DNA from 4 places in the Streptomyces sp. P13-3-3 genome. Region 1 is predicted to be linked to each of the others. Evidence: riboswitches for the same ligand, from Rfam matches in the RefSeq annotation. Region 1 holds a riboswitch; each other region holds the start of a gene.

The links. Region 1 has a riboswitch for cyclic di-AMP ahead of ACQZOG_RS01370 (M23 family metallopeptidase). Riboswitches for the same ligand answer to the same signal wherever they lie in the genome.
Region 2: another riboswitch for cyclic di-AMP. It lies ahead of ACQZOG_RS18180 (NlpC/P60 family protein); the one in region 1 lies ahead of ACQZOG_RS01370 (M23 family metallopeptidase).
Region 3: another riboswitch for cyclic di-AMP. It lies ahead of ACQZOG_RS17210 (transglycosylase SLT domain-containing protein); the one in region 1 lies ahead of ACQZOG_RS01370 (M23 family metallopeptidase).
Region 4: another riboswitch for cyclic di-AMP. It lies ahead of ACQZOG_RS13700 (M23 family metallopeptidase); the one in region 1 lies ahead of ACQZOG_RS01370 (M23 family metallopeptidase).

What each region holds. Positions count from the first base shown of each region.
Region 1 covers NZ_CP192228.1:281,514-289,159, reverse strand. Annotated here, with positions in the region: gene trmB (tRNA (guanosine(46)-N7)-methyltransferase TrmB) at 1-622, shown strand, start outside; gene ACQZOG_RS01375 (PrsW family intramembrane metalloprotease) at 683-2,008, shown strand; gene ACQZOG_RS01370 (M23 family metallopeptidase) at 2,112-3,131, opposite strand; cyclic di-AMP (ydaO/yuaA leader) riboswitch at 3,144-3,301, opposite strand; tRNA gene ACQZOG_RS01365 (tRNA-Met) at 3,628-3,701, opposite strand; gene ACQZOG_RS01360 (dihydrofolate reductase family protein) at 3,766-4,899, opposite strand; gene ACQZOG_RS01355 (response regulator) at 4,986-5,645, opposite strand; gene ACQZOG_RS01350 (HAMP domain-containing sensor histidine kinase) at 5,676-6,725, opposite strand; gene ACQZOG_RS01345 (DUF3040 domain-containing protein) at 7,117-7,407, shown strand; tRNA gene ACQZOG_RS01340 (tRNA-Lys) at 7,502-7,574, opposite strand.
Region 2 covers NZ_CP192228.1:3,945,765-3,953,410, reverse strand. Annotated here, with positions in the region: gene pcrA (DNA helicase PcrA) at 1-1,911, opposite strand, end outside; cyclic di-AMP (ydaO/yuaA leader) riboswitch at 2,164-2,300, shown strand; gene ACQZOG_RS18180 (NlpC/P60 family protein) at 2,325-3,491, shown strand; gene ACQZOG_RS18175 (hypothetical protein) at 3,596-3,949, opposite strand; gene ACQZOG_RS18170 (C40 family peptidase) at 4,313-5,353, shown strand; gene ACQZOG_RS18165 (LuxR C-terminal-related transcriptional regulator) at 5,391-6,134, opposite strand; gene ACQZOG_RS18160 (ATP-binding protein) at 6,131-7,423, opposite strand.
Region 3 covers NZ_CP192228.1:3,751,656-3,759,301, reverse strand. Annotated here, with positions in the region: gene ACQZOG_RS17235 (flavodoxin family protein) at 1-519, shown strand, start outside; gene ACQZOG_RS17230 (ABC transporter permease) at 572-1,447, opposite strand; gene ACQZOG_RS17225 (ABC transporter ATP-binding protein) at 1,434-2,414, opposite strand; gene ACQZOG_RS17220 (LolA family protein) at 2,452-3,687, opposite strand; gene ACQZOG_RS17215 (polyprenyl synthetase family protein) at 3,943-4,953, opposite strand; cyclic di-AMP (ydaO/yuaA leader) riboswitch at 5,522-5,649, shown strand; gene ACQZOG_RS17210 (transglycosylase SLT domain-containing protein) at 5,653-6,129, shown strand; gene ACQZOG_RS17205 (HAD family hydrolase) at 6,093-6,965, opposite strand; gene fahA (fumarylacetoacetase) at 7,230-7,646, shown strand, end outside.
Region 4 covers NZ_CP192228.1:3,005,222-3,012,867, forward strand. Annotated here, with positions in the region: gene ispG (flavodoxin-dependent (E)-4-hydroxy-3-methylbut-2-enyl-diphosphate synthase) at 1-547, shown strand, start outside; gene dxs (1-deoxy-D-xylulose-5-phosphate synthase) at 576-2,489, shown strand; gene ACQZOG_RS13680 (aspartate aminotransferase family protein) at 2,486-3,901, shown strand; gene ACQZOG_RS13685 (helix-turn-helix domain-containing protein) at 3,979-4,602, shown strand; gene ACQZOG_RS13690 (DUF6126 family protein) at 4,599-4,727, shown strand; gene ACQZOG_RS13695 (tyrosine-protein phosphatase) at 4,762-5,559, opposite strand; cyclic di-AMP (ydaO/yuaA leader) riboswitch at 6,079-6,243, shown strand; gene ACQZOG_RS13700 (M23 family metallopeptidase) at 6,248-7,171, shown strand; gene ACQZOG_RS13705 (SGNH/GDSL hydrolase family protein) at 7,424-7,646, shown strand, end outside.

The DNA of each region.
Region 1 (7,646 bases):
CGACATCGACGGCAGCCGCCGGCTGGACCTGGCCGAGCTGTTCGGGAACGGCCGGCCGGTCGTCCTGGAGATCGGCTTCGGCATGGGCGAGGCCACCGCGGAGATGGCCGCCGCCGACCCGGACACGAACATCCTCGCCGTCGACGTCCACACCCCCGGCCAGGGGCATCTGCTGCACCTCGCCGAGGAGCGCGGCCTGACCAACGTGCGCGTGGCGAACGGCGACGCGATCATCCTGCTGCGCGAGATGCTCGCCCCGGACGCGCTGAGCGGGCTGCGCGTCTTCTTCCCCGACCCGTGGCCGAAGAAGCGGCACCACAAGCGGCGGCTGATCCAGCCGGAGTTCCTCACCCTGGCCGCGTCCCGCCTCGCGCCGGGCGCGACCGTGCACTGCGCCACCGACTGGGAGCCGTACGCGGGGCAGATGCTCGAGGTGCTGACCGCGCACCCGGACTTCGAGAACACCCGGGAGGACGGCGGTTTCGCGCCGCGTCCCGCGTTCCGGCCGCTCACCCGTTTCGAGCGGCAGGGGCTGGACAAGGGTCATGTGGTGAACGACCTGCTCTTCCGCCGCGTACCGCACGACGACCGCGCCGACCGCCCGGACGGGGACACCGTCTGACCTCCCCCGGGGCCCCGCGCCGGCACGCAGCCCTGCCCCTTCCTCGTTAGGGTCGATCCCGTGGCCAGCAGCCCTCCGTACCCGCCGCACCCCGGCGCAGCTCCCGGCAGCACGCTGCGGCACCCGCACTGGTGGCAGCGCCCGGCGGTCCGCTACGGAGCGATGGTCACGCTGCTGGCCCTGTCCGGTCTGGTGATCCTCGCGCTGGTGCGGGAGCAGACGGGCACGCAGGGCTTTCTCGTCGGTCTGGGGCTGGCCGTGCTGCCGGTCCCGCTGCTGCTGGCGGCGTTCCGCTGGCTGGGCCGGGTGGAGCCGGGCCCCTGGCGGAACCTGCTGTTCGCCTTCGCCTGGGGCGCGTGCGCGGCGGCGCTCATCGCGATCGTGGCGAACAGCTTCGCCACCCGGTGGATAGCGACGACCACCGCCGACCCGGCCGGCGCCGACACCCTGGGCGCGACGGTCATAGCGCCGGTCGTGGAGGAGACGGCGAAGGCGGCGGCGGTGCTGCTGCTCTTCCTGTTCCGCAGACGCGACTTCCACGGGATCCTCGACGGCGTGGTGGCGGCCGGGTTCACCGCGACCGGTTTCGCGTTCACCGAGAACGTCCTCTACCTGGGCAACGCCTTCGGCACCGACCAGCTCACCGGCGGCAGCGGCATCGCCTCGGTCACCGCGGCGACCTTCTTCGTGCGCGTCGTCATGTCGCCCTTCGCGCACCCCCTGTTCACCGTGCTCACCGGCATCGGGTTCGGCGCGGCCGCGCTGGCCGCCGACCGCCAGCGGGTGCGGCGCGTCCTCCTCCCCCTCGCCGGGCTGCTCCTCGCGATGGGCATGCACGCCCTGTGGAACGGCTCCGCCACGCTCGGCCAGTTCGGCTTCATCGCGGTGTACGGGGCGTTCATGGTCCCGACGTTCGGGCTGCTGACCTGGCTCGTGGTGTGGACGCGGCAGCGGGAGCTGCGGACCGTGCGCACGGAGCTGCCCGCGTACGCGGTGGCGGGCTGGCTGCGCCCGTCGGAGCCGTTCGCGCTGGGCTCGATGCGGGCGCGGCGCCTCGCCCGTAAGTTCGCCCGCGAGCACGGGGGCAGGCCGGCGGCGCGGGCGGTCTCCCAGTACGAGGTGTACGCGACGCAGCTGGCGTTCCTGCGGCACCGGGGCCGTGCGGGGAAGGCGGGGGCGGACTTCGTGACGCGGGAGCGGGAGCTGCTGCTGGAGCTGTGGCACCGGCGCCAGGCGGCCCGCCCGGCGCTGGAGCACGCGGCCCGCCTCACGGCGCCCCGGGTGCCGTACGGCGCGGGCTGGGCGTACGGGCCGGTCCCGGCGGTGTGGCCGCCGCAGGGGCAGCCGCCGTATCCGGCGTACGGGGAGAACCCCTACCGGCGCTGAGAAGGCCCCGGACACGCGGAACCGGCAGCCCTGACGTCGGGGGGTCGTCGTCGGGGCTGCCGGCGTTCACGGCGTCGGCAGCCGGGAGCCGGCCGCCGGTGGTTCAGATGCTGAGGCCCTTGCCGGCCAGCCAGGCCGCCGGGTCGACGCCGCCGGAGCCGGTGTGGACCTCGAGGTGGAGGTGGGCGCCGGTCACGTTGCCGGTCGCGCCGACGCGGCCGATCACGTCGCCGGTGGCGACCTTCTGGCCGACGCTGACGTTGATCGACGACTGGTGGGCGTACCAGACCTCGGTGCCGTCGTCGAGGGTGAGCACGGTCTTGTAGCCGTACGAGCCGTCCCAGCCGGCGGAGGTGATCGTGCCGGTGTGGACCGCCTTGATCAGGGTGCCGGTGGGCGCGGCGAAGTCGAGGCCGGTGTGGTAGCCGGAGGACCAGTAGGCGCCGGCCTGACCGAAGGTCGAGGTGATGGTGTACGAGGAGGTCGGCAGCGCGTACTGCTTGGCCAGCTCGGCGAGGCGCTCGGCCTCGGCCTTCTTCGCGGCCTCCTCCTCCGCCTTCTTCTTGGCGGCCTCGGCCTTCTCCTTGGCCTCCTTCTCCGCCTTGGCGGCGGCCTCGGCGGCCTCCTTCTCGGCGGCGGCGAGGGCGGCGGCCTCCGCCTTGCTCTGCGCCTGGCCCTGCTGCTGCTCGACCTGGGCCATGATGCGGGCGCGCAGCGCCTCGCCGGCGTCCGCGCCCTCCTCGGCGCCGGTGTCGGCGGCGGCCATCCTGCCGATGTCGCTGAGGGGGGTGCTGGATCCCTTGGGCGTTTCCTCGTCGGAGATGAGGGAACCCACGTGGGGAAGGTCGGGGATGGAGATGGAGACGGGCGGCTTGCCGGTCTGGGCGCTGGCCATGCCGCCGGCGCCGACGGCGGCTATGACGCCGACGCCGAGGACGGTGGAGCTGCGGGCGAGTCCGCCTCCGCGCTGCTTGGCGACGCGGTGCCGGCCACGCACGGGCCGCACGGACTCCGCGGTGGGGTTCCACTCCTCGAAGGGGCCCTCTTCGGCGCCGGGGGCGCCGTACGCGAAGGTGTCGTTCGGCTTGAACGGGGCCTCGGGGGCAGGCGGGTTGGACGCCACGTGGGCGCGCTCCTTTCCTTCCGTCTTCGCCTACCGGGTTAGCTGACGGGTTCGGAGCGGGAAGGTCTCCTACGCGCGTATACGAACCGTGCCTCCACGGCGGTATCCGCCCGATTCACCCCATGGTGGTGGTTCCCCGGTTCCCTTGCGGGATTCGGCGCGTGCGCACGGAGCCGCCTTCTGTGACGGCTGGGACGACCGCGCTGCGTTATCGAACGTTAATAGACGCGGGGGCCGGATTCCAAGCCGTTCCTCTTGATCGTTAACGATTTCCGCGTGGACTTAAGCGCCACGAGCGGGCGAAAACGGGCGAGTTGACTGCGCCTCGGACGACCGGCCGAACCTGACGGTTCGTCAGTTGTTATGCGCTGCGGCGCCGTTCGCTCACTGTGCGCGAAAGGCGAGGTGGAGGACGCGTGAAGGGGCGGGCAACGAGCGCCGTCATGGAAAGCACCGAGGGCCGGAACCCTTTCGGATTCCGGCCCTCGGCCTTCAGTAGCGGGGACAGGATTTGAACCTGCGACCTCTGGGTTATGAGCCCAGCGAGCTACCGAGCTGCTCCACCCCGCGTCGGTAAACACGAGTGTACGGCATCCACGGGGTTCGATGCACATCGCTTCCCCGGCGGGCGCGATCAGCCGCCCAGCAGGTGCGCGTTCGGCGCCTTCGCGCGCTGCTCGAACTCCGGCAGCACCAGCACCGTGGCGCCCCCGTCCGCCAGGACGGCGCTGCCGTCGGCGTCCGTCACGAAGGTGTCCGGCTCCCGCCAGGCCGTGACCACCCGGCGCACCCCCGCGTCCAGGATCAGCCGCGCGCAGGGTGCCGGACGGGACGCGCGGCGGGCGCACGGCTCCAGGCTGGAGTAGACGGTGGCGCCGGCCAGCCGCGGGTCGGCGGGGTCGGCCTTGGCGAGCGCGGCCTCCTCCGCGTGCACCACCGGGTCGTCGCCCTCCCGGGAGTGGCCCCGCGCCAGCTCGGTCCCGTCGGCGGCGACCACGACCGCGCCGACGCTGAACGCGGTCTCGGAGGGCGGGCACTGTCCGGCCAGGTCGCAGGCGAGGGCGAGCCAGTGACGGTCAGCGGCGGACGGCAGCGCGCCGGTGCCGGGCGCGGTGGGTTCGTAGCGCGTCAGGACGACGTCGCCGACGGGCCGGGTCTCCACCAGGCGCAGCCGCCCGCCCTGGTAGGAGCCGGGGCCGAACAGGCGGGGGGCGTCCGGGTCGCCGACGAACAGCGGGGCGAGGACGAGCTGGAGCTCGTCGGCGAGGCCTTCGGTCGTCAGCTGGGTGTGGATCCGCCCGCCGCCCTCCACCATCAGCCGCCGCACCCCGCGCACGTCGTGCAGGTGCTCCAGCAGCGGCCGCCACTCCACGGTGTCGCCGAGCGGCACCACGTCGGCGGCGATGCCCAGGGCTCGGGCGCGTTCGGCACCCTTGCCGGTGGTGTAGAGGACCTTCTCGCCGCCGGTGTGCCAGAAGCGGGCCGCAGGGTCCAGGTCCCCGGAGCCGCTCACCGTGACCTTCAGCGGGTACTCGGGCAGGCCGTCGGCGACCCGGGCGGCGCGCCGCTCGGGCGAGTTGACCAGCAGCCGGGGGTTGTCGGCGCGGATCGTGCCCGCGCCGACCAGGATGGCGTCCACCGACGCCCGGACCTCGTCGACCCGGTCGAAGTCGGCCGGGCTCGACAGCAGCAGCCGCTCCGGGCCGGTGTCGTCCAGGTAGCCGTCGAGGGAGACGGCGGCGGACAGCAGGACGTACGGGTACGGCATCGGCGGGCTCTCCCGGGTGCGGGCGGCGGCGGGACCGCTGCGCGGTCCGGCTCCAGTCTGGCAACCCGTGCCGCCGGGGGCAGAGGTCAGGGCTCGATCAGGCCGACCCGGATGGCGTACCGGGTGAGCTCAAGGCGGTCCCTCAGGCCCAGCTTGGCGAGCAGGTTGGCGCGGTGCCGCTCCACCGTCTTGGGGCTGATCACCAGCATGTCCGCGATCTGCTGCGAGGTGTGGCCCTCGGCGACGAGCTTGAGGATCTGCTCCTCGCGGTCCGTGATGGCCTTCGCGGGCAGGGAGCGGCCCTCCCGCGCGAGGTCGAGGTAATTGTGGATGAGCGCGTTGACCGCCCCCGGGTAGAGGAAGGGCTCGCCCCGCATGGTGGCGTGACAGGCCTCCACGAGGTCGCGGTCGGCGACCGACTTGAGGACGTAGCCGGAAGCTCCGGCGGCCAGCGCCTCGAAGAAGAACTGCTCGTTGTCGTACATGGTCAGCACGAGGATCCGGGTCTCCGGCAGGGTGCGGGAGAGCTCACGGGCCGCCTGCAGGCCGGTCAGGCGCGGCATGGCGATGTCGAGGATGGCCAGGTCGGGGCGGTGCTCCCGGGCCAGTTCGAGGGCTTCGGCGCCGTCGGCGGCCTCCGCCACCACGGTCAGGTCCGGTTCGCCGTCCAGGATGAGACGGACCCCTCGGCGGACCAGCGCGTGGTCGTCGGCGAGGAGGATGCGGGTGGGGGAGGCGTCTGTCATGGTTCGGCGTTTCCGGTCGGGGGGCGTCGGTCACGGGGGCGGCGCGTGCGCGGGCGCGGAGCGGCGCACGACGGCCGGGATGGTCGAGGGAACGGACTTCCGCTCGGGTCGTACGGGGACGAGGACGTGCGCGGGGAAACGCGCGGGCACGGGCACGGCGAGCCGCAGCTCGGTGCCGCCGCCGTCCGCCCGGGGCTCCACGGTCAGCTCGGCGCCCACCAGCAGCGCCCGCTCCCGCATGCCGCGGATGCCGGCTCCCTCGTCGGCTCCGGCGATGCCGCGGCCGTCGTCGCGGACCCGCAGCTCGACCCCGCCCGGCGTGCGGCGCAACGCCAGCTCGGCACGGCGCGCCCCCGCGTGCCGCACGACGTTGGTGAGGCCCTCCTGGGCGACCCGGTAGAGCACCAGCTCCGACTCCCGGTCCAGCTCGGGCAGGTCGGGATCGAGGCAGTGCTGGACGGTCAGCCCGGGCCCGCCGAACTCGGTGGCGAGCGCCTTCAGCGCGCTGGCCAGGCCCAGCTCGTCCAGCACGCCGGGGCGCAGCCGGCGGGCGATCCGCCGGATCTCCTCCAGGGAGGCGCGGGTGGTCTCCTGCACCTGGCGCAGCTCGTCGCCGAGCTCGGCGGGGGCGTGGTCGGCGGCCCGCTTGAGCTGGAGCAGCACGGCGGTCAGCGACTGGCCGACCTCGTCGTGCAGCTCACGGGCGATACGGCGGCGCTCCGCCTCCTGCGCGGACAGGGCCCGCGCGCTGCTGGTGGCCCGCTCGTCCTCCAGCCGGTCCAGCATCGTGTTGTACGTGGTGATCAGCTCGGCGATCTCCCCGCGCCCGTCGACCGCGGTCCGGTGCCCCGGGCGGAGCAGGTCCGTGGTGTTCATGGCGCGGGTGAGGCGCTGCAGCGGCGCGAGTCCGACGCGCAGCAGCAGCGCGTTGGCCACGAGCATGGCGGCCAGGCCCACGGTGAGCACCGCGGCCTCGGTGAGCAGCACCGGCGTGGACACGGTGACGGGTCCGAGGAGCAGGGCGGTGGCGACGATCAGCACGACGGCGTTCAGCAGGAAGATGCGCCAGAACAGAGGCACCCGGTTCCGCCTCCTCGCCGTCGTATGCTCAAGGCCCCGACGGCCCGCGGCCGGGGGCGCGGCGCGGGCCGTCACCGTCCAGCCTCCGCCCATGACCGGGCGGGCGCCATCGGTGACAGTCCCCATTTTCCCGGCGTGTGCGGACCCCTGCCCACGCTCGTGTGCGTGCCGGTCCCCCCTGGAGTTGGGGGGCGCGACGGATGGCTCGGGCCGTGCGCCCCGGGAGACGCTGGAGGCACCGTACCGGGCGGGTGACGACCTCGGCAGACGGGCAAACTCCTGGATATCGGCCCGAGTTCACGGCATGCCGGCGGTTCGCGCACGTCCCGGTGTCCGGAGCGACGGCCGTCGACGGTGTGACCGGACGGCCACCCCCTGGGAAGGAGGAGCCGTGCCCCAGTCCGACGACGACCGCCTGGTCGATCTCGCGGCCCGACTCGAGCACGAGGACCCCCGTTTCGCCCGTTCCCTCGCTGCCGGCCGCCCGACCCGCCCGCGCGAGTACCGGCGGACCAGCGCCTGGTGGGTGCTGATCGCGGGGCTGGGCATGCTGGTCGCGGGCATCGTCGTGCCCGACGGGCTGCTGATCGCGGCCGGCCTGGTGACCAGCGGTATCGGCGTGCAGCTCATCGACCCCTACGAGCGGCCGGGCGACGACGTCCGGCGCCCGTCCCCGCGCTGAGCCGCCCCTTCCGGAGAACACGAACGGCGCTCGTACCGGCCTGGCCGGTGCGAGCGCCGTTCGCCGCGTCGGGGGGTTCCCCTCCGGCGGGAGGTAGGCCCTGTGGGACTCGAACCCACAACCAATGGATTAAAAGTCCACTGCTCTGCCAATTGAGCTAAGGGCCCTTGGCGATGTTGCCTCCCCGAGCATAGCCGGACGTGGCCGGGGAGCCGATCGGGTATCGGCAGGCGCGTGGC
Region 2 (7,646 bases), 3.7 Mb from region 1:
GACGCCGTCGCCGTCCTCCTCGTCGGGGATCTGGTCGGAGTCGGCGACCAGCGCGACCTGCTCGAGGAAGTCGGCCAGCGTGCCCGTCTCGCCCTCGCCGCGCTCCTGCTCGAACTCCAGGGCGACGGCCGCGAGTTCCTGGAGGTTCTCGATGCGGGTCTCGTCCTGCGGGTCGGTGGAGGCCTGCAACTCGGCGAGGTAGCCGGTGCGTTCGAGGATGGCCTCCAGCACCGTCGCCGGTCCGGCGCCCGACTCGACGACCGTGCGGAGGTCCTCCATCAGCGTGTTGAACCGCTTGACGGCGTTCGCCGACCGGGCGGCCATGCCGTACGCCTCGTCGACGCGGCGCAGCGCCTGCGGGAAGCTGATCTTCTCCCGCTGGGCGAGCGCGTCGATCATGGCCTCGGCGCGGTCGCCGATGCCGCGCTTGGGGACGTTGAGGATGCGGCGCAGCGGCACCGAGTCCTCCGGGTTGGCCAGCACCCGCAGGTAGGCCAGGACGTCCCGGACCTCCTTGCGCTCGTAGAAGCGCACGCCGCCGACGACCTTGTAGGGCAGGCCGACGCGGATGAAGATCTCCTCGAAGACACGGGACTGGGCGTTGGTGCGGTAGAAGACGGCGACGTCGCCGGCCTTGGCCTCGCCCGCGTCCGTGAGGCGGTCTATCTCGTCGGCGACGAACTGCGCCTCGTCGTGCTCGGTGTCCGCGACGTACCCCGTGATGCGGGCGCCCTCGCCCGCGTTGGTCCACAGGTTCTTCGGGCGGCGGGACTCGTTGCGCTCGATGACGGCGTTGGCGGCGGACAGGATCGTCTGCGTGGAGCGGTAGTTCTGCTCCAGCAGGATGGTCGTCGCGTCCGGGTAGTCCTCCTCGAACTGGAGGATGTTGCGGATGGTCGCGCCGCGGAAGGCGTAGATGGACTGGTCGGCGTCGCCCACCACGCACAGCTCGGCGGGCGGCACCTCGGCCTCCGGCGGGACGTCGACGGGGTGCTCGGAGGCGCCCCCGACCAGCTCGCGCACCAGGGCGTACTGGGCGTGGTTGGTGTCCTGGTACTCGTCGACCAGGACGTGCCGGAAGCGGCGGCGGTAGTGCTCGGCGACGTCGGGGAAGGCGCGGAGCAGGTTGACCGTCGTCATGATCAGGTCGTCGAAGTCCAGCGCGTTCGCCTCGCGCAGGCGGGACTGGTAGAGCGCGTAGGCCTGGGCGAGGGTCTTCTCGAAGCCGTCGGTGGCCTGGGCGGCGAAGTCCTCCTCGTCGATCAGCTCGTTCTTCAGGTTGCTGATCTTGGTGCTGAAGGACTTCGGCGGGAAGCGCTTGGGGTCGAGGTCCAGGTCACGGCAGACCAGGGCCATCAGACGCTTGGAGTCGGCGGCGTCGTAGATCGAGAAGGACGACGTGAAGCCGAGCTTCTTGGACTCGCGGCGCAGGATGCGGACGCACGCGCTGTGGAAGGTCATCACCCACATCGCGTTCGCCCGGGGGCCGACGAGCTGCTCGACGCGCTCCTTCATCTCGCCCGCGGCCTTGTTGGTGAAGGTGATCGCGAGGATCTGGCCCGGGTGGACGCCCCGCTCGGCGAGCAGGTGGGCGATGCGGTGGGTGAGCACACGGGTCTTGCCGGACCCGGCTCCGGCGACGATGAGCAGCGGGGAGCCGGAGTGCACGACCGCGGCGCGCTGGTTGTCGTTCAGCCCCTCGAGCAGCGCGGCGGAGTCGATCACCGGGCGCGGGGCGCCGTCCCGGTAGTAGGAGTCCCGCTCCGGGGGCACGTCGAACTTCCCGCCGAACAGGTCGTCCGGCAGGGGCTCCGGGGCGTGCTCGTCCTCGGGCGGCGGCGGGGGCTCGTCCGCCGGGCCGCGCTGGGCCTGGAGGTCCGCCAGGAAGCTGTCGTCAAAGAGGCTGCTCATCGCTCTCCGAGTCTAGGGCGCTCCACCGACAACCCGGGCCCGCCCCGGAAACATCCCCCGGCCCCTCCCCGGGGCGCCGCGGCGGGCACCCTCCACGGCCAGCGCCTCACCGTGCGTGACATCCACAAGAAGGTCACGAAAATGTATCGGGCATATCACCCATCAACCTTCACAAGGGCCACACCAGTTGGCTACCGTGCCGTCCGGGCCGCTCGTCCCCTGCCGGCGAACCTCGCCGGGCCGCGCGGCCCCCGCCGAGTCCGTCACTGTCCGCCAGGGCAGCCGGAGCCGGGGACCCACCGAGACTTGGGGTGAATCGGCCCACTCTTCGGAGAGGCCGTAGGGCAACCCTTCCACCCGCCCGAACCCGACAGCTAACCCGGTAGGCGGAGCACCGGAAGGAGTCGCCTCCCTTGGCGTCGCACCGCAAGTCGCGCACCCCCGGCACGCGCGTGGCAGGCATACGCACCCCGGCCCTCGCCACGGCCGCGCTCACCTCTGTGGCCCTGCTCTCCCAGACGGCCAACGCCTCCCCCGGAGGGGACCGGCCGAGCCTGGAGGAGGTGGAGAAGAAGGTCGGCGACCTCTACCGCCAGGCCGAGTCGGCGACCGAGAAGTACAACGCGGCCAAGGAGAAGACCACCAAGCAGCGCAAGCGCGTCGACACCCTCCTCGACGACGTGGCGAAGCGCACACAGAAGCTGAACGACGCGCGCTCGGAGCTGGGCTCCTACGCCGCCGCCCAGTACCGCACCGGCGCGGGCATGCCGGACACCGCGACGTTCCTGCTCGCGGAGACCCCGCAGGACATCTTCGACCAGCGTCAGGTGCTGGACCGGATGACCGGCCGCCAGAAGGCGGCGGTGGACGACTACGTCACCCAGCAGACCGAGACGATGAAGAAGCGGCAGGAGGCCACCGAGAGCCTCCGCACGCTCACCGAGACGCAGGGCGACCTGAAGACGGCCAAGGCCACCGTCCAGAAGAAGCTCGCCGACGCGCGCGAACTGCTGTCGAAGCTGACCGCGGAGGAGAAGGCGCGGCTCGCCGCGATCGAGAAGCGCAAGCAGGAGGAGGCCGCCCGCAAGGCCGCGGAGCTGGCCCGGCAGCAGGCGGAGCAGGAGCAGGCTCGCGAGGAGGCCGCGCAGCAGGGCGGCGGCACCTCGGAGGGCTCCGGGTCCACCGGCTCGGCCGAGACCCCGCCGGCCGACTCGTCGTACGGCACCAAGGCGGAGAAGGCCCTCGCCTTCGCCCGCGCGCAGATCGGCAAGCCGTACGTCTGGGGCGCGACCGGACCCGGCTCCTACGACTGCTCGGGGCTGACCCAGGCCGCCTGGAAGGCCGCCGGCGTCTCCCTCCCGCGCACCACGTACGACCAGGTGAACGCGGGCACCACCGTCCCGGTGTCCCAGGCGCAACCCGGTGACCTGGTCTTCTTCTACGACGACGTCACCCACGTGGGCATCTACATCGGCAACGGCATGATGATCCACGCCCCGAAGCCGGGCACGTACGTCCGCGAGGAGTCGATCTACTACGACGGCGACTCCGCGATCCACAGCATCGTCCGCCCGGCCTGACGGGCCTCTCGACGCGCGGAAACGAAACCGCCGACCGGGCCGGTGACGGCTCGGTCGGCGGTTTCCGTGTCCACGGCGGCGCCCGGTGTTCCGGGACGAGGGGCTCAGGTCCAGAGGACCGCGATGAAGATGTTGGCCACGGTCAGCAGGCCGACCAGGCCGAAGACGCCCTTGTCCACCTTCTCCTCGTCCCGCTTCACGTAGACCAGGCCGAGGATCACGATCAGCAGCGCCAGCTTCACGCCGATCTTGACGTGGTCGACGGAGTAATCCTGGGCCTCGTTGAGACCCACGAGGGCGACGCCGGTGACCAGCATCGTCAGCGCGCCGTGCAGCATCGCGGGGACGAAGCGGGCGGTGCCCGCGCCCATCGCCTTCATCTGGGTGAGGAAGCCGCCGAGCAGCGACGCGATGCCGATGATGTGCAGACCGACGAAGATGTGGAGGAGTACGTCCATGAGGCCGGAGCCTAGCCAGGGGTATCCCCTAGCATTCCGCCGCCCTCGTCTTTCCCGCCTTCACCACATCGGTCATCACCCTGAGTGAGAACGAAGCGCCCTGCACGGCTCAACGGTCACTTACGGTCATCCGATGCTCCGGGGACGACAGTTCCGCACAACCCGTATCCCGCGCCGCGCGGCCGGGCCTAGCGTCCTGCCCCAGGTGACCGGCTCCGCATCGCCGCTCGGTCAGGAGCGGCGGCCGGACACCACCGCCGAGGAAAGGCTCCGGCGGCGGACGGCTCCCCTGTCACCCCGCCGCCGGACCGCCGGACCGTCGTCCGGCCCCGGCGGGCGTCGACGGGAAGGACGGCTTCGAGGGTGGCAGCGCACCGCAGGTCACGGCAGCGCCCGGTGGGCGGCACCACGGCCCGTGCGGCCGTCACCCTCGTCCTGGCGGGAGCGGCCACGACGGCCGGTTCGGGCGGAGCGGCCCACGCGGCTCCTCGGCCGGCTCCGGCGGGCGCCGAGGTGGACCGCCTGTACCGCGAGGCCGAGGTCGCCACCGAGAAGTACAACGGTGCCGAGGAGAAGGCGGATTCGGCGCGGGAGCGGCTGCGCGACCTCCAGGACGAGACGGCCCGCGCCCAGGCGCGGCTGAACAAGGCCCGCGAGGCCCTGGGGACGGTCGCGGCGGCGCAGTACCGCGACGGGGGCCTCGACCCCGCCCTGCGTCTGATGCTGTCCGACGACCCCGACGCCTACCTCGACGGCGCTGCCCTCACCGAACGCGCCGGGAGCCGCCACCACGCCGAACTGGGCCGGGTGCGCGCCCAGCTCCGGGAGATCGAGAAGCTGCGGGGCGCGGCCCGCGTCGAGGTGAAGACGCTCACCACCCGCCGGGCCGAACTCGGGCGCCACAAGCGGACGATCACCGAGAAGCTGTCCGCCGCCCGCCAGGCGCTGGCCCGGATGTCACCCGAGGAACGCGCCCGGATCACCGGCGGCTCCGACCGCGCCGCCCGCTCGGCCGGCGGTACGGCCCGGGACGCCGCCCTGTCACAGGCGCCGAACGCGCGCGCCGCGCAGGCCGTCGCGTACGCGCACCGGAAGCTCGGCAGCCCGTACGTGTGGGGCGCGACCGGCCCGGACGCCTTCGACTGCTCGGGCCTCGTGCTGGCCGCCTACCGCTCCGCGGGCGTCTCCCTGCCGCGCACCACGTACGCGCAGATCGACGCGGGACGACGGGTCTCCCGCTCCGAACTGCTCCCCGGCGACCTGGTGTTCTTCTACTCCGGCATCAGCCACGTCGGCCTGTACATCGGCGACGGGCAGATGATCCACGCCCCGAACCCCTCGGCCCCGGTCCGCGTGGCCCCCGTCGACCAGATGCCGTTCGCGGGGGCGACGCGGGTGGTGTGACCGGGCCGGGCCTGTCCGGCCGGGTCGGTCCGCCGGCTCAGACCAGGCGGCGGGCCGTCGCCCAGCGGGTCAGCTCATGGCGGTTGGACAGCTGCAGCTTGCGCAGCACCGCGGAGACGTGCGACTCCACCGTCTTCACCGAGATGAACAGCTGCTTGGCGATCTCCTTGTACGCGTAGCCGCGGGCGATCAGCCGCAGCACCTCCCGCTCACGCTGGGTGAGACGGTCGAGGTCCTCGTCGACCGGCGGGGCGTCCGTGGACGCGAAGGCGTCCAGCACGAACCCGGCCAGCCGGGGCGAGAACACCGCGTCGCCCTCCTGCACCCGGAAGATCGAGTCGACCAGGTCGGTACCCGTGATCGTCTTGGTGACGTAGCCGCGCGCGCCGGACCGGATGACGCCGATGACGTCCTCCGCCGCGTCCGACACGGACAGCGCGAGGAACCGCACCGGCCGCTCCGGGTCACCCATCAACGACGTGCAGCGCCGCAGCACTTCCATGCCGCCGCCCCCGGGCAGGTGCACGTCGAGCAGCACCACCTCGGGCCGGGTCGCGGTGATGACCGTGACCGCCTGGTCGACGTCGGCGGCCTCGCCGACGACCTCGACGCCGGTCTGCTCGGTCTGCCCGATCTCCGCCTGGACCCCCGTGCGGAACATGCGGTGGTCGTCGACGAGGACCACGCGCACATGGCGCCGCCCGGTGCCGCCGGCCGGCTCCGCGGTCCCGTCCGCCGGTGCCGCTTCCGCCGCTGCGTTCGCCTCGGTCGGCTCGCTCATGACGTCTTCTCCGCCCTCTCCATCTCCAGCTCGACCTCGGTGCCCCCGTCCGGCACCGCGCGCAGCCGCGCCGTGCCGCCGTTGCGTTCCATGCGGCCGATGATCGATTCTCTGACGCCCATGCGGTCGGCGGGTATCGAGTCGAGGTCGAACCCGGGACCTCGGTCCCGGACGGACACGAACACCGTCCTCCCCTCGACCTCCGCGTAGACCTGGACCGCGCCTCCCTCGCCACCGTACTTGGCGGCGTTGACCATCGCTTCCCTCGCGGCCTGCATCTGCGCACCGATCTTCTCGTCCAGGGGGCAGTCGCCCACGACGACGACCTCCAGGGGGACGCCGTGCTTGTCCTCTACCTCGGCGGCGTTGCGCTTGACCGCCTCGGCGAGGGTGGTGGGCTCCTCGTCCTCGTCCTTGCCGTTCCCCTCCGGCTTGTAGAGCCAGGCGCGCAGGTCGCGCTCCTGGGCCCGCGCCAGGCGGCGCACCTCGCTGGGGCGGTCCGCGTTGCGCTGGATCAGGGTGAGGGTGTGCAGCACGGAGTCGTGGACGTGGGCGGCGACCTCGGCGCGCTCCTGCGCGCGGATGCGCATCAGGCGCTCCTCGGAGAGGTCCTGGGTCATACGGACGAGGTACGGCCCGGCGAGCAGGGTGACGCCGACGAGGACCGCGAGGGCGGCCTGCAGCACCGCGCCGAGGTGGCTGCCGGAGCCGCGCAGGACGAAGATGCCGGAGGCGCCCGCCGTCACCAGCAGCACGCCCGCCACCGCCCGCAGCAGCGTGACCGTCCGCCTGCGGCGGCCGACCTCCATCCAGCGGGCCCGGCGGGCGTTGTCCGCCTGCCGCCACACCAGGGCCACGCCCGCGCCGACCAGGACGGTCGGCCACAGGTAGGCCCGGGCGCCGTTGGTGAGGTTGACGCTGCCCACGAAGATCATGGCCACCACGACCATGAGCAGCAGGGCGACGATCTGTCCCTTGTCCGGTTTCCGCGTGACGAGTCTGCGGCGGCCGTCCGGGGTGGTCTCGGTGGTGACGGGCGAGGGCGGCTTCTGCGCGTCGACGCCGCCCACCCCGAGCGGCACGAAGAACCAGAACGCGGCGTACAGCAGGGCCCCGAGACCGTCGGCCATGAACAGGGCGACGAACGCGAGACGCACCCAGATCACGGGCAGGCCGAGATGCCCGGCGAGCCCCCGCGCCACTCCCCCGAGCCAGCGTCCGTCACTGCTGCGGTAGAGCTTGCGCGGCGGCCGCGGCTCGGCGAGGGGCGCTGCTGCGGCTTCCGACATGCCAACGATGGTCACACGCCGAGCAGTCCAGGGCATCAGGGTCCGCCCCGGAAACACCCCTGATCCCGACATCGGGGCCACCGACACCCGAGCCGCCGGGGCCCGTCTCCGAGCACCGGGGCGTGCGCCCCGGCCCCCGGGACCCTCGGGACGGGCCCGGACCGCAGGGCGCCTCCCCGGACCGTGAAGGCGTGCGGCCCCGGTGCACCGGAGCCCCGCCCCG
Region 3 (7,646 bases), 3.5 Mb from region 1:
CGCCGCGCGGCCGAACAGCTGCCCCCGGACGTGGAACAGCAGTGGATCGACCTCACCGCCCACCCCCTGCCCGAGTTCGAGGACCTGCGTCACGACAGCGACCACGTCCGCCCGACCGAGGGCGCCACCGCCCTGCTGCTGGACGCCACGCTCGCGGCGACGGACCTGGTGATCGTCTCCCCGCTGTACTGGTACTCGGTGTCGGCGCAGACCAAGCGCTACCTGGACCACTGGTCGGGCTGGCTGCGCACCCCCGGCGTGGACTTCAAGGCCACGATGGAGGGCCGCACGCTGTGGGGCGTCACCGCGCTCGCCCACGAGGAGCCCGAGGTGGCCGACCCCCTGGTCGGCACGCTCACCAACTCGGCCGCCTACCTGGGGATGCGCTTCGGAGGTGTCCTCCTCGGCAACGGCAGCAAGCCGGGGGACGTGCTCAAGGACACGCAGGCGCTGGCCCGGGCCAAGACGTTCTTCGCCCAGGACGCCCCACGCGCCCGCTTCCCGTACGAGGCGGGCTGACGCTTCCCTGCGCCGTGGCGTCCTACGCCGTGACGCCCTACGCCGTGACGTCCTACGCCGTGACGTCCTTCGTCGTGAACCGGGCCCAGGCCGCCGAGCCGAAGACCGCCGCGTACAGGGCCTGGAGGCCGAGGTTCCTGGTCAGGTCGTCCCAGTGGACCGGTTCGCGCATCAGGTCGGCGAAGGACAGCCAGTAGTGGGAGAAGAGGTAGGGGTGGAGGGCGTGCAGCTGGGGGATCTGGTCGAGGATCTGGACGGTGATGAGCAGCCCGACCGTGGTGGCCATCGCCGCGATGCCGCTGTTGGTGAGGGTGGACACGAACAGGCCGAGCGCGGCCACCCCGAGCAGGGACGCCGCGACGACCAGGGCGATCAGCAGGGCGCGGAGCAGTCCCTCGCCGAAGGTGATGCGGGTGCCCGAGATGGTGGTGAGGTCGCCCAGCGGGAACAGCAGCGCGCCGACGGCCAGCGCCGAGACGGCCACCACCAGGGTGGCGGCCAGGCAGAACACCATGACCGTCGCGTACTTGGTGAGCAGCAGGCGGGTGCGGCCCGAGGGGGCGACCAGCAGATAGCGCAGGGTGCCCGCGCCCGCCTCGCCGGCCACGGCGTCGCCCGCGATCACGCCGACCGCCATGGGCAGGAAGAACGGCAGGGTCGCGGCGAGCGCGGTGAAGACCAGGAACAGGCCGTTGTTGGTGATCTGCGAGACGAACGCGGGGCCCCCGCCGCCGCCGCCCCCGGACGAGCCGTCGCCCGTCTCGATGCGCACGGCGATCCCGACCAGCACCGGCACGGCGGCCAGCACGCCCAGCAGGGCGAGCGTGCGCCAGCGGCGGAAGGTGGTGCGCAGTTCGTCGCGGAACAGGCCGAGGGTCCACAGGGGACGCGGCCGTACCGACACGCTCACCGTCTCAGCCCGCGACATCGAACCCCTCCCCCGTCAGCGCCACGAACGCGTCCTCCAGCGAAGCCCGTTCGACCCCGAAGCCGCGCACCCGCACGCCCGCCGTGACCAGGGCGGCGTTCACCTCGGCGAGGTCCCGTGCGGGCGGCTCGGCGGTCACCCGGTCGCCGTCCGCGACGACGTCGGCGAGGCCCTGTTCCTTCAGCACCCGGGCCGCGTCCGCAGGGTCCGGCGTGGTGACCACCAGCCGGCCCCGGGCGCCCGCGGCCAGCTCGGCGACCGGCCCCTGCGTGAGCAGCCGGCCGCGCGCCATCACCGCGACGTGCGTGCAGACCTGCTCGATCTCGTCGAGCAGGTGGGAGGAGAGGAAGACGGTCGTGCCGTCGGTGGCGAGTTCACGGACGAGTGCGCGGATCTCCCGCATGCCCTGCGGGTCGAGGCCGTTGGTCGGTTCGTCCAGCACCAGCAGCCGGCGGGGCCGCAGCAGGGCGGCGGCGAGGCCGAGGCGCTGCTTCATGCCGAGGGAGTACGCCCGGGCCTTCCTTCCGGACGCGGCCGTGAGGCCCACCCGGTCCAGGGCGGCGGCCACCCGTGCCTTCCGGGTGCGCGGGTCGGCGGTGGGGTCGGCGGCGTCGAGGCGCAGGAGGTTGTCCCGGCCGGAGAGGAAGCCGTAGAGGGCGGGGCCCTCGATGAGGGCCCCGACGTGCGGCAGGACGGCGCGCGCGGAGCGGGGCATGGGGCGCCCCAGCACGTGCGCCGTCCCGGAGGTCGGCTCGATCAGGCCCATCAGCATGCGGATGGTGGTGGTCTTTCCCGAGCCGTTGGGGCCGAGGAAACCGAAGACGCTGCCCGCCGGGACGGTCAGGCGCAGGTCGTCCACGGCGAGCTGTCCGCCGCGGTAACGCTTGGTCAGTCCGCGGGTGACGACCACCACGTCACCCGCGGACGGCCCCTCGCGTGTCTGCTCCGTGGCGGACGTCCCGTCCATCGGCTCCCCCGTTCCCCAGCCCGTGGGTCCGGGGAGACTACTTCCCCGCCTCGGCCGCCTTCACCAGCGCGTCCTTGGTGACCGTACCCACGTAGACCTTGCCGTCCTCGGTGATGAGGGCGTTGACCAGGCGGGTGCTGAACACGGTGCCCTTGCCGAAGTCGCCCTTGACCTGGTCGCCGAGCGAGCCGAGGAAGCCGCCGAGGTCGCCGCCGACCTCCTCCTCGGTGGGCAGGCCGGCGCCGGCGCCGGTGTCGAAGGCGGCGACGGTGTTCCAGCCCTCGCCGAGCATCCGCAGTCCGTCGAGGCCCTTGGCGAGGTCCTCCTCGGACTTCGGGCCCCGCTGCTGCTTGTCGAAGCCGAAGTCGCCGTGGCCCCGGTCCTGTTCGGTGTCCTCGGTCACCTTGGCGCCCTTGGGCGGGGTGAACTCGAAGGTGGAGGCGTCGGGCCGGTCGAAGCTCACCTTGGTGAAGCCGACGTCCACGACGGCCGAGCCGCCGCTCGACGGGGTGAGCGTGAACTTCAGCGGCATGCCCGTCTCGCCGTCCACGGCGATACTGACGGCGCCGACGGTGGAACCGGACTGCTTGGGCTCGACCACCAGCCGGTAGGCGTCGCGGCCGGCCACCTGGGCGGTGCCGTCGACCTTCACGGACGTGGTGTCGTCGACCGCCTTCAGCGCCTCCTCCGCGAAGTCCTTCGGCGTGGCCGGAGGCTGCTGCGCGCTCCGCTCCTTCGCGTCCGCCTCGTCGACGGTGGCGTGGTAGACCTCGTTGGACGCGCTGTCGTAGCCCCAGACGTCCTTGCCGTTGTGGATGAGGCTGTACTCGGCCGCGTTCTCCAGCAGGGACAGCTTCTGGCGGTCCGGGCCGTCGGCGGCGACGCGCAGGGTGTGCGTGCCGGACGCCAGTTCGGTGAGCCGGCCGGACGGGTCGGCGGAGGAGCCGCCCTCGCCGTCGCCGCCGCCCGTGGCGCCGGAGAGCAGGCCGCTCTCCAGCCCGCCGAGGTTCGGCAGCCCCAGGTCGGTGGTGATCTTCACGGTGCCGGACAGCCGCTCCACGTCCGACTGCGCGATCTTCTCGATGAGCTGTGCGGCGGTGATGTCCGGCAGGTCGGGGTCGCCGGAGTCGGCGAGCGCCGGGACGAGTCCGATCGTCGCGGCCGCCACGCCCATCACGGTGACGGGGACCACGTACCGCGCGGCCTTGCGGCGCCCGGCGCGCGGCTCCTCCTCCCCCGCGGTCGTCGTGTCGTCGGATTCGTACGGTGCCATGTGTGCCCTCCGTCGTCGCGGCGGCTTCCGTCCCGTGTCCTCGCACCAGTTCGGCCCGAGCCGCCATTCTCACCCGAACCGGTGAGAAGTGGTGTTCTCCGTCGTGGTCCATCTGACCAAATCGGGGGGACGGAAGCGTCAGACCGCGGGCTCAACTCCGCGTACTGCTGCGGTATGACACGGGACGAGGGCGCCTGCCCCGCCCCGTAGGGGTCACCCGGGGACCGGAGGCGTACGGGGGACGGCGGGGGCGGGTCAGCCGGCCCGGTGCACCACGGCGTCGCACAGCTCGACGAGCGCCGACTTGGCGGGCCCTTCGGGCAGCGGCGCGAGGGCGGCGCGCGCCTCCTCGGCGTAGCGCACGGTGTCCCGGCGGGCCTGGCCGAGCGCGGGGTGGGCGCGCAGCAGGCGCAGCGCCTCGGCGTGCCGGGCGTCGTCGGTGAGGTCGGAGTCGAGCAGCTCGCACAGGGCGAGGTCCTCGGCGAGCCCGAGCCGGGCCGCACGCTCGCGCAGGCGCAGCACGGGGAGGGTGGCGATGCCCTCGCGCAGGTCGGTGCCGGGGGTCTTGCCGGACTCGTGGGAGTCGGAGGCGACGTCGAGGACGTCGTCGGCGAGCTGGAAGGCGACACCGAGGCGCTCGCCGTACTGGGTGAGGACGTCGACGACGGTCTCGTCGGCGCCGGACATCATCGCGCCGAACCGGCAGGAGACGGCGACGAGGGAGCCGGTCTTGCCGCCGAGCACGTCCAGGTAGTGGTCGACCGGGTCGCGGCCGTCCTGCGGGCCCGCGGTCTCCAGGATCTGGCCGGTGACCAGCCGCTCGAACGCCTCGGCCTGCACCCGCACGGCCTCCGGGCCGAGGTCGGCCAGGATGTGGGAGGCGCGGGCGAAGAGGAAGTCGCCGGTGAGCACGGCGACCGAGTTGCCCCAGCGGGCGTTCGCGCTCGCGACCCCGCGCCGCACCTCGGCCTCGTCCATCACGTCGTCGTGGTACAGCGTGGCCAGGTGGGTGAGCTCCACCACGACGGCCGACGGCACGATGCCGGGCGCGTAGGGGTCGCCGAACCGGGCGGCGAGCATGACGAGCAGCGGACGGAACCGCTTGCCGCCGGCCCGCACCAGGTGCTGGGCGGCCTCCGTGATGAACGGCACCTCGCTCTTGGTGGCTTCGAGCAGCCCTTCCTCGACAGCCGTCAATCCGGCCTGGACATCGGCTTCCAGAGCCTGGTCCCGCACGCTCAGCCCGAACGGCCCGACGACGGTCACGAGGGGTCTCCTGTCTGCTGGTGTCTGCTGGCGGTTACACGGTTTGTCGATAGGTCGCTGCCACCACTCGAGTCAGCGTATCCGGTCAGGTTTCGATCACCGCCAGGGCCCGGGGTCACAAGCAGGGCGATACGGGATCAGAAGCGGAGTGTTTTTGATCGGCTGATAACAACGGACATACCTCGGCTTCCCGGACACAGTGACCCGCGCACCATCCTGCACCACCCCTGAGTCCGATTTGCCGTCATTGGTGGGCTAATTCCCCTTGGCCACAAATGCGCTCACGGTCACCGTCCCGTGAGGTGAGTCACGCGCCGGACGGCCTCCGGGACACCCTCGCACACGTCCGTCATCCCGCTCCACACAACGGAGTTGACGCTTGGCGATCGCAAAGGATCAAGCACGCAAAACCACCCATTCCAAGATCAAACGGGGTGTGGCGTGATCGTCGCACTTGTTCCCGACATGTGCTCTCGCATACGTTCCGGGCCTGCCGGGTGGACGCCGAGTCCTGCCGCCACCCGCATCACACCCGACGACCAACTCACGCACGGCAGGAGCGGGGGACCCAGGTAAGTCGCCGTACCGGACACGCGCCGGGACGGCTCGGGGTGAAGCCATGCCCGCAGGGGCACGGCCGGGCACTCTCCCGCCCGAACCCGACAGCTCACCTCGCAGGCGTAGGAGAGGAACCCAGACATGCCCGTCATCGCTTCGTCGCGCCGCCGCCTCGTCCGCTCCCTCGCCGTCGCCGGCACCGGCGTCGCCGTGGTCGCGCTGCCGCTGTTCGGCGCCACCAGCGCCTCCGCGGCCCCCTCGGCCCAGGCCACGGCCGCCGCCTCCACGACCGCGTACCCGGACAACCTCGACGGCTGGATCCGCGAGGCGATGGACGTCATGGCGCAGAACGGCATCCCCGGCTCCTACGACTCCATCCACCGCAACATCATGCGGGAGTCGTCCGGCAACCCGGCCGCCATCAACCTGTGGGACTCCAACGCCGTGAAGGGCACCCCGTCGAAGGGCCTGCTCCAGGTCATCGACCCGACCTTCCAGGCGTACCACGTGCCCGGCACCGCCTTCGACCCGTTCGACCCGGTCGCCAACATCGCCGCGGCCTGCAACTACGCCGCCGACCGCTACGGCTCGATCGACAACGTCTTCGGCGCGTACTGAGCCGACCTCTGACGGCCGAGAGCGGCCGTCTGCCCGAACAGTCGCTCGAGGACGACGGCCACGCCGTCGTCCTCGTTCGACAGGGTGACCTCGTCGGCCACCGCCTTCAGCTCGGGGTGCGCGTTGGCCATGGCGACGCCGTGGCCCGCCCACCGGAACATGGGGACGTCGTTCGGCATGTCCCCGAAGGCGACCGTGTCCTCGGGGCGCAGCCCCAGGTGCTCGGCGGCCAGCGCGAGACCGGTCGCCTTGGTGACCCCGCACGGCTGGAGCTCCACCGTGCCCGGCCCCGACATGGTGACCGTGGCCAGCGAGCCGACCACCGACCGGGCCGCCGCCGCCAGCGCGTCGTCCGACAGCTCCGGGTGGCGCAGCAGCACCTTGCTGATCGGCCGCTCCCACAGGTCGTCCCGCCGCTCCACCCGCACCGACGGCAGCTTCGGGTGCGGCATCCGGTAGCCCGGCTCGATCAGCGTCAGCCCGTCGACCCCGTCCTGGTCGACCGCGGCGTACACCTCCCCCACCTCGGCCTCGATCTTGCCGAGCGCGGTCTCCGCCAGCTCCCGGTCCAGCCGGACCGACCACAGCATCCGCCGCGCGGCGGCGTCGTAGACCTGCGCGCCCTGTCCGCACACCGCGAGCCCCGTGCAGCCGAGGTCGTCGAGCAGCGACCGCACTCTGGGGGCCGGCCGGCCGGTCACCACGAGGTGCCGGACACCGGCCCGCTCCGCCCGGGCGAGGGCGGCGAGGGAGCGGTCGGAGAGGGTGTCGTCACCGCGCAGCAGCGTCCCGTCCAGGTCGGTGGCGATGAGAGAACAATCGGTGGGTGCGGCCATGATCAGAGAATACGGACAAGAGGACCGTCCGATTCACCGCGCCCGTATGCCCGCGCATTGGGTGCGTTTTGCCTTCTTGTGCCGCCGATACGCGACCGGTTGAGACCTGTTTTCCCTTTTGACCGGAACACGGTGCGCTCCACGGGCCCCCGGCTCCGGGAGTCGTCCCTGATAACAGGGGCCCATCGGGACGCGACCCCGTAACGTGTGGCACGGCCACGGACACGTGGCCCACCCGCGCACACGAAAGCGAGGCAGCACCCGATGCCCCCCTTCGATGTCCCCGAGGGCGACCCCTTCGGCCCGCACAACCTGCCGTACGGCGTCTTCTCGCTCCCCGGCTCGGCGGAGCGCACCGTGGGCGTCCGGCTGGGCGACCACGTCCTCGACGCCGGCGCGGCGGCGCACGCCCTGGGCTCCCCCTACGCCTCCCTGCTCGCCCGCCCCACCCTCAACCCGCTGCTGGCGGCGGGCCGCACGGCCTGGTCGGACGTGCGCCGCGCGCTCACCGCGTGGGTGACGGTCCCGGCGCACCGGGAGACCGTCGAGCCGTTCCTCCACCCGCTGTCCGAGGTGACCCTCCATCTGCCGTTCGAGGTCGCGGACTACGTCGACTTCTACGCCTCGGAGAACCACGCGCGGAACGTCGGGCAGATCTTCCGCCCCGACGCCGAGGACTCC
Region 4 (7,646 bases), 2.7 Mb from region 1:
GCAGCTCGCCGCCCAGTGCGACTACCCGCTCCACCTGGGTGTCACCGAGGCCGGCCCCGCCTTCCAGGGCACCATCAAGTCGGCCGTCGCGTTCGGTGCGCTGCTCTCCCAGGGCATCGGCGACACCATCCGCGTCTCCCTCTCGGCCCCGCCGGTGGAGGAGATCAAGGTCGGCATCCAGATCCTGGAGTCCTTGAATCTGCGGCAGCGGGGGCTGGAGATCGTGTCGTGCCCGTCGTGCGGGCGGGCGCAGGTGGACGTGTACAAGCTGGCCGAGGAGGTCACCGCGGGCCTGACCGGCATGGAGGTGCCGCTGCGCGTCGCGGTCATGGGCTGTGTGGTGAACGGTCCGGGTGAGGCGCGTGAGGCGGATCTGGGTGTGGCGTCGGGCAACGGCAAGGGGCAGATCTTCGTGAAGGGCGAGGTCATCAAGACCGTGCCCGAGTCGAAGATCGTGGAGACCCTCATCGAAGAGGCGATGAAGATCGCCGAGCAGATGGAGAAGGACGGTATCGCGTCGGGGGAGCCGGCCGTCACCGTGAGCTGAGCAGCACGGAACCGAAGGGGGCCCGAGCGTGACGATTCTGGAGAACATTCGGCAACCACGTGACCTGAAGGCGCTGACCGAGGCGGAACTCGGCGAACTGACCGACGAGATCAGGGAGTTCCTGGTGCACGCGGTCGCCAGGACCGGGGGCCACCTCGGGCCCAACCTCGGGGTGGTGGAGCTGACCATCGCCCTGCACCGGGTCTTCGAGTCGCCGGTGGACCGCATCCTGTGGGACACCGGCCACCAGTCCTACGTGCACAAGCTGTTGACCGGCCGTCAGGACTTCTCCAAGCTGCGCGGCAAGGGCGGCCTCTCCGGCTACCCCTCCCGCGAGGAGTCCGAGCACGACGTCATCGAGAACAGCCACGCCTCCACCGCACTCGGCTGGGCCGACGGGCTCGCCAAGGCCCGCCGGGTGCGCGGAGAGCAAGGGCACGTCGTCGCGGTGATCGGCGACGGCGCGCTCACCGGCGGCATGGCCTGGGAGGCGCTGAACAACATCGCCGCCGCCAAGGACCGGCCGCTCATCGTCGTCGTCAACGACAACGAACGCTCCTACGCCCCCACCATCGGCGGACTCGCCAACCATCTCGCCGCCCTGCGCACCACCGACGGCTACGAACGCGTCCTGGCCTGGGGCAAGGACGTCCTCCAGCGCACCCCCGTGGTCGGGCCGCCCGTCTACGAGGCGCTGCACGGAGCGAAGAAGGGCTTCAAGGACGCCTTCGCCCCGCAGGGCCTCTTCGAGGACCTGGGCCTGAAGTACGTCGGCCCCATCGACGGCCACGACATCCGGGCCGTGGAGTCCGCGCTGCGCCGCGCCAAACGCTTCCACGGCCCCGTCCTCGTGCACTGCATCACCGAGAAGGGCCGCGGCTACGAGCCCGCCCTCGCCCACGAGGAGGACCACTTCCACACCGTCGGCGTGATGGACCCGCTCACCTGCGCGCCCCTCGCCCCCTCCGGCGGGCCGTCCTGGACCTCGGTCTTCGGCGAGGAGATCGTCAGGATCGGCGAGGAACGCGAGGACGTGGTGGCCATCACCGCCGCCATGCTCCACCCGGTCGGCCTCGGCCCGTTCGCCGAACGCTTCCCGGACCGGGTGTGGGACGTCGGCATCGCCGAGCAGCACGCCGCCGTCTCCGCCGCCGGGCTCGCCACCGGCGGACTCCACCCGGTCGTCGCCGTCTACGCCACCTTCCTCAACCGCGCCTTCGACCAGCTCCTGATGGACGTGGCCCTGCACCGCTGCGGCGTCACCTTCGTCCTGGACCGGGCGGGCGTCACCGGCACCGACGGCCCCTCCCACAACGGCATGTGGGACATGTCGGTGCTCCAGGTGGTGCCCGGCCTGCGCATCGCCGCGCCCCGCGACGCCGACCAATTGCGCGCCCAGCTCCGCGAGGCGGTCGCCGTGGACGACGCGCCGACCCTGCTGCGCTTCCCGAAGGAGTCCGTCGGCCCGGCGGTCCCGGCGGTGGACCGGATCGGCGGCATGGACGTGCTGCACCGCGCGGACGACCCCGAGGTGCTGCTGGTGGCCGTCGGGGCGATGGCGTCCGTCTGCCTCCAGGCCGCGGACCTGCTCCGGGCACGCGGGATCGGCTGCACCGTGGTCGACCCCCGCTGGGTGAAGCCCGTCGACCCCGCCCTCCCGCCGCTGGCCGCCCGGCACCGGCTGGTGGCCGTGGTGGAGGACAACAGCCGCGCCGCCGGGGTCGGCTCGGCGGTGGCGCTGGTTCTGGGCGACGCCGACGTCGACGTGCCGGTGCGGCGGTTCGGCATCCCGGAGCAGTTCCTCGCGCACGCCAAGCGCGGCGAGGTCCTCGCCGACATCGGTCTCACGCCCGTCGACGTCGCCGGGCGGATCAGTGCGAGCCTCGCCGCCCGGGAGGAACTCGCGAAACAGTCACCGGACGCACAGGAGCACCAGGCATGACCACCGCGGAGTCCGCGTCGGAGTCGTCCCAGGCCGGGAAGTTCGACATCGGCGCCCTGCTGGCAGAGCGCGGGGCCGAGCGCTACGAACTGCACAACCGGTACCTCAACCCGCAGCTCCCGCGCATGCTGCACACCATCGGCTTCGACAAGGTCTACGAGCGCGCCGAGGGCGCCCACTTCTGGGACGCCGAAGGGAACGACCACCTGGACATGCTCGCCGGGTTCGGGGTGATGGGGCTCGGCCGCCACCACCCCGTGGTCCGCAAGGCGCTGCACGACGTCCTGGACCTGTCGCTCGCCGACCTCACCCGCTTCGACTGCCAGCCGCTGCCGGGCCTGCTCGCCGAACGGCTCCTCGTCCACAGCCCGCACCTGGACCGGGTGTTCTTCGGCAACAGCGGCACGGAGGCCGTGGAGGGCGCCCTGAAGTTCGCCCGCTACGCCACCGGCCGGCCCAGGGTGCTCTACTGCGACCACGCCTTCCACGGGCTGACCACCGGCGCCCTGTCCGTCAACGGCGAGCCCGGCTTCCGGGACGGGTTCGCCCCGCTGCTGCCCGACACGGCCGTGCCGCTCGGCGACCTCGACGCGCTGGAGCGGGAGCTGCGCAAGGGCGACGTGGCCGCGCTGATCGTGGAGCCGATCCAGGGCAAGGGCGTCCACGAGGCCCCGCCCGGCTATCTGCGGGCCGCGCAGGACCTGCTGCACCGGCACAAGGCGCTGCTGATCGCCGACGAGGTGCAGACCGGGCTCGGCCGCACCGGTGACTTCTACGCCTACCAGCACGAGGAGGGCGTGGAGCCGGACCTGGTGTGCGTGGCCAAGGCGCTGTCCGGCGGGTACGTGCCGGTCGGGGCCACGCTCGGCAAGGAGTGGATCTTCAGGAAGGTCTTCTCGTCGATGGACCGTGTGCTGGTGCACTCCGCCAGCTTCGGCGCCAACGCGCAGGCCATGGCGGCGGGCCTCGCGGTCCTGTCGGTCATGGAGGACGAACAGATCGTGGCGCACGTGCGCAGGGTCGGGGACCTGCTGCGGACCCGGCTGGCCGCCCTGACCGACCGGTACGAGCTGCTCGCCGACGTCCGCGGCCGGGGCCTGATGATCGGCATCGAGTTCGGGCGGCCCCGCTCGCTGAAACTGCGCTCGCGCTGGGCCATGCTCCAGGCGGCCCGCAAGGGGCTGTTCGCTCAGATGGTGGTGGTCCCGCTGCTCCAGCGGCACCGTATCCTCACGCAGGTGTCAGGGGACCACCTCGAGGTGATCAAGCTGATCCCCCCGCTGATCGTCGACGAGGGGGACGTGGACCGGTTCGTGGACGCCTTCACCGCGGTGATGGACGACGCCCACGAGGGCGGGCTCATCTGGGACTTCGGCCGGACCCTGGTGAAGCAGGCGGTCGCCAACCGCTGACCGCGACGAGCACGACGGGCTTTGCCTCTGAGGCAAGAAAATTGCCCCAAAGGCAAAGTCCGGTGCTTAATGGAGGCATGAGCTCCTCCGAGACCGAGCCGCGGGACGAGCCTGTCGGGGCCCTCCCCGCGGTCGCTCCTCAGCTGCGTGCCCTGCGCCGGCGGGCCTCCCTGACGCTGGAGGCCGCCGCACGGCAGGCGGGCCTGTCACCCGCCCACCTCTCCCGGCTGGAGACCGGACAGCGCCAGCCCTCGCTGCCGATGCTGCTCTCCCTCGCGCGGATCTACGGTACGACCGTCTCCGAGCTGCTCGGGGAGTCGGCCGTCGAGCGTGACGCCGTGGTGCGCGCCGCCGACATGGAACCCACCGAGGCCGGCGGCTGGACCTACTGGCAGGCCGGGGCCGCCGGGCGCGGCATGCAGGCCCTGCGGGTCCACGTGCCGCACGGCTCCCAGGGCGACATCGTGCGCGTCCACCCCGGCGAGGAGTGGCTGTACGTCCTCAAGGGGCGGCTGCGGCTGCGCCTCGGGGACACCCTCCACCGGCTGTCCCCGGGCGACAGCGCCCACTTCGACTCGCTCACCCCGCACCGCATCGCCGCGCAGGACCCCGACGGGGTCGAGCTGCTGTTCGTGCACACCCTGCTGCAGAGTCCCACGGCCGCCCTGTGCCTGGGCCCGACCCATGGAGAGACACCGTGACCGGCAAGGACATGGAGGAGAAGTTCCCGAGGGCCCTCTGGGTCAGGCTGTTCGTCTACGTCGTGGTCGGGCACCTCTTCGCGGCCTTCATCTACTTCCTCTTCGAGATCGCGCCGAAGAAGTAGCGGCCACGGGGCGAGGCGCGCACGGGGGCGGGTGTCAGTCGAGCAGGCGCTCGCGCAGCCGCTCCCGGTGGGCCGGGGTGAGCCCGAGCCCCTGTTCCAGGTAGGCGTCCACGCCGCCCCAGGTCTCCTCGACCGTGTCGAAGGCGGCCGCCAGATACTCCGCGCGCGCGTCGAAGAGCGGGCTGAGCAGCTCCATGACCTCGGGGGAGTAGGCGTCGGGGGAGCTGCCGCTGCGCCGCACCTTGTAGCGGCGGTGCTTGGCGTTGGACTTCAGGTAGTCCTCGACGATCGCGTCGCACTCCACACCCACGGCGAGCAGGGTCACCGCCACCGAGAGGCCCGCGCGGTCCTTGCCGGCCGCGCAGTGCATCAGCGCGGGGACGCTGTCCTCGGCGAGCGCGCGCAGCACCTGGGAGTGCTCGGGGGTCCGCTCCTTGATGATCGTGCGGTACGAGGTGATCATGCGGTCCGCGCCCTGGCCGTCGGCGAGGATCGCGCGCAGCTGGTCCAGGTCGCCGTCGCGCACCATCTTCCAGAACTCCGCGCCGTCGGCCGGGTCGCTCAGCGGCAGGTTGACGTTGCGCACGCCCGGCAGTGCCACGTCCGGGCCCTCCAGCTTCTGGTCGGCCGCGTTGCGGAAGTCGAACACGGTGTGCAGACCGAGCGAGGCGAGGAAGGCGGCGTCCTCCGCGGTGGCGTGGGCGAGGTGACCGCTGCGGAACAGCACCCCGTGCCGCACCCGCCGGCCGTCCACCGTGGGCAGCCCGCCCACGTCGCGGAAGTTGCGCACCCCGGTCAGCTGGGGCTCGGTCGACGGGATCTCCTGCGTCACGGACGGCTCCTCCCACTTCGCGCCGTCGCCGCGGCTCGTCGACGGGCACCACTCGACGATACGACATGGCTGCCAGGGGCAACGAGGTGTCGGCCGCCCTTGTGACGTTGGATTATGTCGCTTTCTGTTTGTTTCTGAGGCGGGATTCCGGAGCTCGTCCCGTCAAGATCAGGATGTCGCGATTGCGTCGACTGTCCTGCCCGACTTCATGATGAATGGGCGATCTGTCCGAATAAGACACTTGGGGATAACGTGCCCCGATAGCAAGGGATTTGAGGATGGAGTGCGTGAGCATCGTCATACCGGTGACCCTGTGCTGTCGCCATGCTCACGTAATTCCCCACCGTGACAAGGGAATTCACCTGCGGCTCACTCGTGGGATCGACGCACGGTGACGTCATTTCCGCCTTTCGATCACGGAAAAAGAGGGTTCGTGGGAACCCGCGCTTGTTTCGCCGCGTCGAGGTCGCTTACGTTCCCAACCGATCCGGACGGACGCCTAATCCTGCCGCCGCCCGGAGCCCGCACACACTGACCCGACGTACGGCAGGAGCGGGGGACCCACAGGTACAACTGCCTGTTCCGGGCCCCGGAAACAGGCTTGGGGTTAAGCCGCGCAGCAACGCGGCCGGACATCTCCAGTCCGCACCCGACAGCTCACCTCGTAGGCGCCGGAGAGGAATTCGTCATGCCCGCGAAGGGTAAGCACCGCCGTACCAAGGCCCAGCGTTTCACCCGCTCCATCGCCGTCGCCGGAACCGGTGGCGCCGCTCTCGCCCTGCCGCTCCTCGGCGCCACCGGCGCGCACGCCGCGACGCCGCAGTCCGCCCCCGAGACGTCGGTCCGGTCGCTCTCCGTCACCGGCCAGCAGGCCAAGGCCGAGAAGGGCGACGAGGCCCGCACGTACACCGTGAAGGCCGGCGACTACCTCGCCAAGATCGCCGAGGCCGAGCACGTCGACGGTGGCTGGAAGCAGCTCTACGCGGACAACCGCGAGGCCGTCGGTGACGACCCGTCGCTCATCCACCCGGGTCTGAAGCTCTCCATCGACGGCAAGGCCGCCAAGAGCGCCCCGAAGCAGTCCACTTCGCCGCAGGCCGCCGAGCCCGCCGCGCCCAAGGCGGAGAAGCCGGCCGAGAAGCCCGCGCAGAAGGCCGCCGAGGAGTCCTCCTCCGACGAGGCGTCCACGCAGACCGCCCCCGCCTCCGGCTTCACCTCCCCGGTGTCCGGCGGCAGCGTCGGCACCGCCTACAAGGTGGCCGGCAGCATGTGGTCCAGCGGCTACCACACCGGTGCCGACTTCGTCGTCCCGACCGGCACCCCCCTGAAGGCCGTCGGCGCCGGCACCGTCGTCTCCGCCGGCTGGGGCGGCGCGTACGGCAACCAGGTCGTCATCCAGCTGAACGACGGCCACTACGCCCAGTACGCCCACCTGTCCTCCCTGTCCGTCTCCGCGGGCCAGACGGTGAGCGCCGGCCAGCAGGTCGGTCTCTCCGGTGCGACCGGCAACGTGACCGGCCCGCACCTGCACTTCGAGATCCGCACCAGCCCGGACTACGGCTCGGACGTGGACCCGATCTCGTACCTCCGCGGCAAGGGCGTCTCCCTCTGACACCCGGAGCTCCGGCTCCCGAGCGGCACCCTTCCTGACACGCGCGCCGAAGGCCGACCCCGATCCACGGGGCCGGCCTTCGGTGTGTCCGGGCCCGTGCCGGGCGCGGGGCCGTACCTATTCCTGGCTTGGCCAAACCTTGAAGTGGCTTATCTCACCGCGCGTCAACCCCCGCCTACGGTCGCGTAGGTCACATCCGAAGGTGAATCATGTCCGGCTGTGGCAGACGATTCGAAGAGTGACAAGGCAACAGTGATCGGGTCGTACGTGGCGGTGGGGGACAGCTTCACCGAGGGCGTCGGCGACCCCGGGCCCGACGGGGCGTTCGTCGGCTGGGCCGACCGGCTCGCCGTTCTGCTCGCGGACCGCAGGCCCGAGGGCGACTTCCGGTACGTCAACCTCGCCGTACGCGGCAAGCTGCTGGACCAGATCGTGGCCGACCAGGTCCCCCGGGCCGTCGAACTCGCCCCGGACC